2 regions of the Mesorhizobium sp. M7A.F.Ca.CA.003.01.2.1 genome follow, and region 2 is predicted to be linked to the other one. Evidence: riboswitches for the same ligand, from Rfam matches in the RefSeq annotation. Region 2 holds a riboswitch; the other holds the start of a gene.

Region 1 (3,406 bases), on a different contig from region 2:
AACCAGCCTATCATGGCGGCACCTATCCCTGAGGTGATGTGGTCATAGCCCGGCGCGATGTCGGTCGTCAGCGGCCCCAACGTGTAGAACGGCGCCTCACCGCACACTGCGAGCTGCTTGTCCATGTTCTGCTTGATCTTGTGCATGGGGACATGGCCCGGGCCTTCGATCATCACCTGGCAGTCCTTTGCCCAGGCAATCTTGGTGAGTTCTCCAAGTGTTTCCAGTTCGGCGAATTGCGCCGCGTCGTTCGCATCGGCGATTGAACCGGGACGAAGGCCGTCGCCGAGCGAGAAGGAGACGTCATAGGCTCTGGCGATGTCGCAGATCTCCTCGAAATGCTCGTAGAGGAAGCTCTCCCGGTGATGGTGCAGGCACCATTTGGCCATGATCGAGCCGCCGCGCGAGACGATGCCCGTGACCCGGTCGACGGTCAGCGGGATGTAGTGCAGCCGCACGCCGGCGTGGATGGTGAAATAGTCGACGCCTTGCTCGGCCTGCTCGATCAGCGTGTCGCGGTAGACCTCCCAGTTCAGATCCTCGGCGATGCCGTTGACCTTTTCCAGCGCCTGATAGAGCGGCACCGTACCGATCGGCACCGGCGCATTGCGCACGATCCAGTCGCGGATGTTGTGGATGTTGCGGCCGGTCGACAGGTCCATCACCGTGTCCGCGCCCCAGCGGATAGCCCAGACCATTTTTTCGACCTCTTCGGCCATCGACGATGTGACAGCCGAGTTACCGATGTTGGCGTTGATCTTGACCAGAAAATTGCGACCGATGATCATCGGCTCGCTCTCGGGATGATTGATGTTGGCGGGAATGATTGCGCGCCCGCGCGCCACCTCGTCGCGCACGAATTCGGGTGTGACGAAATCTGGGATCGCCGCGCCGAAGGCTTCGCCGTCGCGTTGCAGCTTGCCGCGCATCACCTCGCGGCCGAGATTCTCGCGGATGGCTACGAACTCCATTTCTGGCGTGATGATGCCGGCGCGCGCATAGGCAAGTTGGGTCACCGCCTTGCCCTGCTTGGCCTTGAGCGGCCGATTGCGTATCGGAAATTCCGGTGTCAGGCGCTCGCCGGTGGCGAATCCATTGTCTTCCGGCCGGACGTGGCGGCCGTCATAGGCTTCGACATCGCCACGCGCCGTGACCCATTCGTGGCGAAGCCGGGCAAGGCCTTTTTCGATGCTGGTTTCGACTGATGGATCGGTGTAGGGGCCGGACGGATCGTAGACGGTGACGGGCGGTTCGCCGGCCGTCGGATGGACGGAAATCTCGCGCATCGGCACCCTGATCTGCGGGTAGAGGACGCCGGGCTTGTGGATTTTCCGCGAGGCGGGCAGTGGTCCCGTCGATACGGCGGGGGTGAGGGCATTCATCGTGAGGCTCCTTTGCTCATGCATTGGAGACCCAGTTCTGTGCCGGAAGGATGAAAAGACGCTTCTGTAGACCTGCTGCAACAGGACCTCGGGCGTAAACTCCCGCAAAGCGCTTGCACCGTCCCTACGCCAGTATGAACTGGATCAGGTTCAACGGGTCACTGCGCCGCGAAAGCCAGCAGTATCTCAGCCCCTTGCCGGGACTCCCCTGGTGAATGCCTTAGGTTGAACGGGCTGACGCTATCTTGTCAAGCGCATTCGGGCGCCTTCGGCCGGTGGCGACGACCGGCGGCCAGCCGGGCGGAGAGCTCGCGCATGCATCGGGGACAAGTCACGCCCCGTAGACCGGGGCTGAATGGCCAAAGCCTCATTCGCTTCGTGAAGGATGGAGAAACTGTATTGGCCATGTGCGCGTATCGACCAAGTAGCTCAGGCGGTCACGGATGTGGTTATTCTGGTCGAAGGTGACGAACGGCCTTGGGGGTCACCTCCTTTAGGATTCAGAGGTTGGAAGACGGCTTCTCGCGATCACGGCCATCAGGAAATACCTGTCTTCGGCTCAACCTCGACATGGCGTCCGATCGACCGCAGATATACAGCTATCTCGTTCATGAGATGATCGCGTTCGCCGTAGATTTCAGCAATCCTACGCAGCTGTGGCTCGACGGCCCTCCGTTGCGCTGGCGTGAAATCAGCATCGCCAAAGACGTATCCCAAGTTGCCAATCGCGCAAATTTTGCAGCCGGCGTCCACAACTGCTTGTACGAATGCCGGAATGTCTTTTTCTTGCATGGTCTTCATGTCGAACCTCTCGTGAATGGCGTGCTTGCGCCCCAATCTGCCTTTTCAGCGTGTCCTCTGGGCGGCGCAAGCCCTGAGCGTGACTGTGCACGGGCAACCTCGACTATCCCATCTGCCACGCTCTTTAGAATCGGTGGGGTCTGGTGATCGCAGGCTGGGCCACTCAAAAGCCTGCAAGAAGAAAGTCATGGCGACCATTGCTCAAGATCGCAAGGGTGCGTGCAAGACCTTCCGTTGGCAGTCATGCACGCTCGCTCAGAGATAGTCCGGCCGCGGAAATTCTCCCTTATTCGTAAGAAAGCTCATTGAGCAACTGGGCATTGAGCAACTGGGTCTCACGTCACGGGTCTCGTGTGCTTCACAGCCGAAAAATAGCCGCCGTGGCAATTCTCGAAAAGTGCAGGCTACCTCGTTAAGGACACTGCGGATGATCGTTCGCGCTTGGCAAAAGCGAACGGATTAGTCTATGGCTCTCGGCAGGGGGGCGAGTTATGCGGCGGGTGCGAATCCTTCAAGTAGGCGATATTCACTATCCGGACTGGCATCCTTCCTCTAGCAACATCGATGCCAAGGATAGCAAGTTCGCTCCGAAAATAACGCAGAAGCTACGCGCGTCTTCGCTGCGTGCCGTCTTGACGAAACTTCGGCGGCTGACGACTTCGAAGCCCTTGGATTCGATCGCCTTCATGGGGGATTTCACGAGCCGTGGCGACAAGACCTTCATTGCTTCGGCATTCCAGCATTTCACGTTGCTCTGCCGCGCACAGGGACGCAGTTCAAAGGCGCTTCCGTTGATATTCGTACCGGGAAATCACGATGTGAACCGTGATGACGCGCGCGAACTTGGACCGACTGAGAAATTCAGCGAAATGGCGAGTTTAGCCGCCCGCTTGGGTTGGCAGACCGTTCCCGTGGACCAACCCGTGCACTTCAGACTTCCGACAGGATCCGCAGGCGCAAACTTCATCCTCGTCAACACAGCGATAGGCAGTTGGGAGCTTCAAAACCTTCCCGCGTTCCTTCGTGATCGTCTCGAGGCACTCAGTCCTTCTACAGAGCCTCTAGATCTCGGCTCGCCGGACATCTCGGGACATTCGCCCGCGACACCTCCCAGCGATCCAGACAAGGAGGCGTCCGACGACGAGTATTACGGTCAGATGGACACGCCATACATCTCGCGTGAGATGCTTGCAGGCCTACAGGAATTGCTCCAGCAGCCCGAC
Region 2 (3,406 bases):
CATGGTCTGCAACTCGCCGAGCCGGCGCATGTTGCGCTTGCGCCGCGCCGTCACGCCGTAGCGCAGCCAATGCTCTTCGCGAACGATCTGGCGACCGAGCTTGTGCTGCTCGCGTTCTTCTTCCTCCAGAACCAGGTCGCGCCATTCCTCGAAATGGCCGAAGCCCTTGTCCAGCCTGCGGGTCTGGCCGCGATCGAGCCAGACCGTGGCGCGCGACACGCGTTCGAGGAAGCGGCGGTCGTGCGAGATGACGATCAGCGCCGAGGAGGTGCGGATGAGTTCTTCTTCCAGCCATTCGATGACCGAGAGGTCGAGATGGTTGGTCGGCTCATCGAGCAGCAGGATATCGGGCTCCGGCGCCATGACGCGGGCAAGGGCGGCGCGCCTCGCCTCGCCGCCCGACAGGTCGTTCGGACGTTCCTCACCCGACAGGCCGAGATGCTCCATCAGATAGCTGGCGCGGTAGGGATCGTCGGCGGGGCCAAGCCCGGCCTCGACATAGGCGCGGACAGTGGCAAAACCTTCCATGTCGGGCATCTGCGGCAAATAGCGGACGGTCGCCGAAGGCTGGCGGAACACTTCGCCGTCCTGCGGCTCGATCAGGCCGGCGGCGATCTTCAGCAGGGTCGACTTGCCGGACCCGTTGCGGCCGACCAGTGCGATCTTGTCGCCGGCCGAAGCCGTCAAGGCGGCGCCATCGAGCAGCGGCGTGCCGCCGAAGGTCAGTTTTATCCCATCAAGGTTGAGAAGGGGCGGGGCCATGTCAGCTTTCAGGTAAGGGATAGGGATGAGCGAGCAGCATCGCGCGGCCATGGCCGAGCGCGATTTCGAGGCGGCCCCCGGTCTTGTCGGACTTGACCTCGTTGGAAATGGTCAGCGACGAACCGAACGCCACCTTGACGTGAGCGAGCGGCCATTTGGCGCCGGTGACGGTCAGGCCGTCGAGCTCGGAAAAGCCGAGCACCGAAAACAGCGTGCCGTCGGCATAGTCGAAGCCGGCCGTTCCGCGCAGCAGGGGGATGCCTTCCTGAGCGCCGCTGGTCAAAAGCACGTCCGTTCCCGCCTCCGCCAGCCGCAGGGCGAGCGACAGATGCAGAAAAGCGTGGTCGGCGCGCTTGCCGCCAAAGGCGCCGGCCAGCACCAGGCGGGTCGCGCCGCGCTCCAGTGCCGCGGCGACGGCAAGTTCGCCATCGGTCTGGTCCTTTTCCGCCGGGAAGGTCCGGCGCGGCACGGAAGCGAGATCGTCCGGCAGGTTGGCCGGCACCGAATCGAAATCACCCACCCACAGCTCCGGCACGAGACCCAGCAACCGCGCATGACCGATGCCGGCGTCGGCGGCGATGACGCGGGAGCCTTTGACCTGACGGTCGAGCCGTGGCGTACGGATGAGATCGCCGCCAAGCAGGATGGTGAATGTGCTCATATCGTGTGGCCCTTACCAGCCCGGCACGGGAAACGGAAGGCGGCAAACTCCCGCTTGCATGGCGGATCGGCCCGGCCTATGTGTCGAAACGCTCTAACGGGGTGCCGGACGCGATCTTCGCGGACCGGCTGAGAGGCAGTCTCGCCAACCCGCTGAACCTGATCCGGTTTGTACCGGCGGAGGGATTAGACGTTTCGGACAGTCCGACGCCTCAATTCCTTTCAATTCAAACGAAGGAGGCGCCGATGCGCACGCTTTTATACGCTCTTGTTTCAGCAACGGTCGTGGCCTTGTCCGGGCCCGCCTTGGCCAAGGACAAGCTCACCGTCTACACCTATGAGAGTTTCACCGCCGACTGGGGTCCGGGTCCCGTGGTGAAGAAGGAGTTCGAGGCCGAATGCGGCTGCGACGTCGACTTCGTCTCGGTCGCCGATGGCGTCGCGCTGCTCAACCGCGTCAGATTGGAAGGCACATCGACCAAGGCCGATATCGTGCTTGGCCTGGATACCAATCTCACCGCCGATGCCAAGGCGTCAGGCTTGTTCGCGCCGCATGGCGCGGTGACGGATGTCAGTGTGCCGGGCGGCTGGAGCGACGACACGTTTGTCCCCTTCGACTACGGCTATTTCGCTGTCGTCTACGACACGCAGAAGATGAAGACGCCGCCGAAGAGCCTGAAGGAGCTGATCGAAGGCAGTGCCAACGACAAGATCGTCATCCAGGATCCGCGCACCTCGACGCCAGGCCTCGGCCTGCTTCTTTGGGTCAAGTCGGTCTATGGCGACAAGGCACCCGAGGCCTGGGCCAAGCTCAAGGCCAAGGTGCTGACCGTGACGCCGGGCTGGAGCGAGGCCTATGGGCTGTTCACCAAGGGCGAGGCGCCGATGGTGCTGTCCTACACGACGTCGCCAGCCTACCACATGGTCGCCGAGAACACGGAGCGCTACCAGGCGGCCTCCTTCGAGGAGGGCGAGTATCTGCAGATCGAGGTGGCGGGTATCACCACGACAGGAGCCAAGAATCCGCTGGCGGCCAAGTTCATGGCCTTCATGACCGGGCCGAAATTCCAGGATGCCATCCCCGAGACCAACTGGATGTTCCCGGCAGGCAAGACCGACAAGCCGCTCAATCCGGCCTTCGACAAACTGGTCAAGCCGACGAAGACCTTGCTGTTCAGCCCGCAAGAGGTCGCCGCCAACCGCAAGGCCTGGGTCGATGAATGGCTGGCGGCGATGAGCAAATAGGCAGCGCGATGGCGCCGGCGCATTCCACGGATTCCCGCGTCAGTGCCGGCATTGTCGCGCTCGCTGCAATCGCGCTGCTGATCGGCGGCGCGTTTGCCGGCCTGCTTTTCGAGGGCGCCCATGATTTCTCGGGCGCCTGGGCAGCCTTCGATCCCTATCTGCTTCGCGTCATTCGCTTCACGCTCTGGCAAGCGGTCCTGTCGACGCTGCTTTCGGTCATCCCGGGGCTGTTTGTGGCGCGCGCTCTGTCGCGGCATCCACGTTTCTTCGGCCGCGCCTTCATCCTGCAGATCTTCGCCGTGCCGTTGGCGCTGCCGGCCATCGTTGCAGCGCTCGGCATCCTGGCGCTTTATGGCCGTGCCGGCTACTTCGCCGGCGTGCTTGCCGTTATCGGCGGCGGAAGCTGGCCGGGCATCTATGGCCTGTCCGGCATTCTCGTCGCCCATGTCTTCTTCAACCTGCCGCTGGCGACGCGGCTGTTCCTCGAGGCGCTGCAGACCATACCGGCCGACCAATGGCGGCTGGCGAGCCAACTCGGCATGGCGGCCCGGCCGGCGTTCCGGCTGATCGAATGGCCAACGCTGCGCGCCGCACTGCCCGGCGTCGCCGGGCTTGTGTTCATGCTCTGCATCACATCCTTCACGATCGTGCTGACGCTCGGCGGCGGGCCGGCCGCGACGACGCTTGAGGTCGGCATCTACCAGGCGCTGCGCTTCGATTTCGATCCCGCACGGGCCGT

What was found. A riboswitch is a leader RNA that binds a small molecule or an ion and turns the genes downstream of it on or off. The one in region 2 is predicted to bind thiamine pyrophosphate.
Region 1: another riboswitch for thiamine pyrophosphate. It lies ahead of thiC (phosphomethylpyrimidine synthase ThiC); the one in region 2 lies ahead of thiB (thiamine ABC transporter substrate binding subunit).

What each region holds. Positions count from the first base shown of each region.
Region 1 is NZ_RZRA01000018.1:7,528-10,933, reverse strand. It holds gene thiC (phosphomethylpyrimidine synthase ThiC) at 1-1,382, opposite strand, end outside; TPP riboswitch at 1,486-1,602, opposite strand; gene EN969_RS02035 (hypothetical protein) at 1,920-2,183, opposite strand; gene EN969_RS02030 (metallophosphoesterase) at 2,675-3,406, shown strand, end outside.
Region 2 is NZ_RZRA01000130.1:2,164-5,569, forward strand. It holds gene EN969_RS08060 (ABC-F family ATP-binding cassette domain-containing protein) at 1-762, opposite strand, end outside; gene EN969_RS08065 (thiamine diphosphokinase) at 764-1,423, opposite strand; TPP riboswitch at 1,511-1,625, shown strand; gene thiB (thiamine ABC transporter substrate binding subunit) at 1,669-2,667, shown strand; gene thiP (thiamine/thiamine pyrophosphate ABC transporter permease) at 2,676-3,406, shown strand, end outside.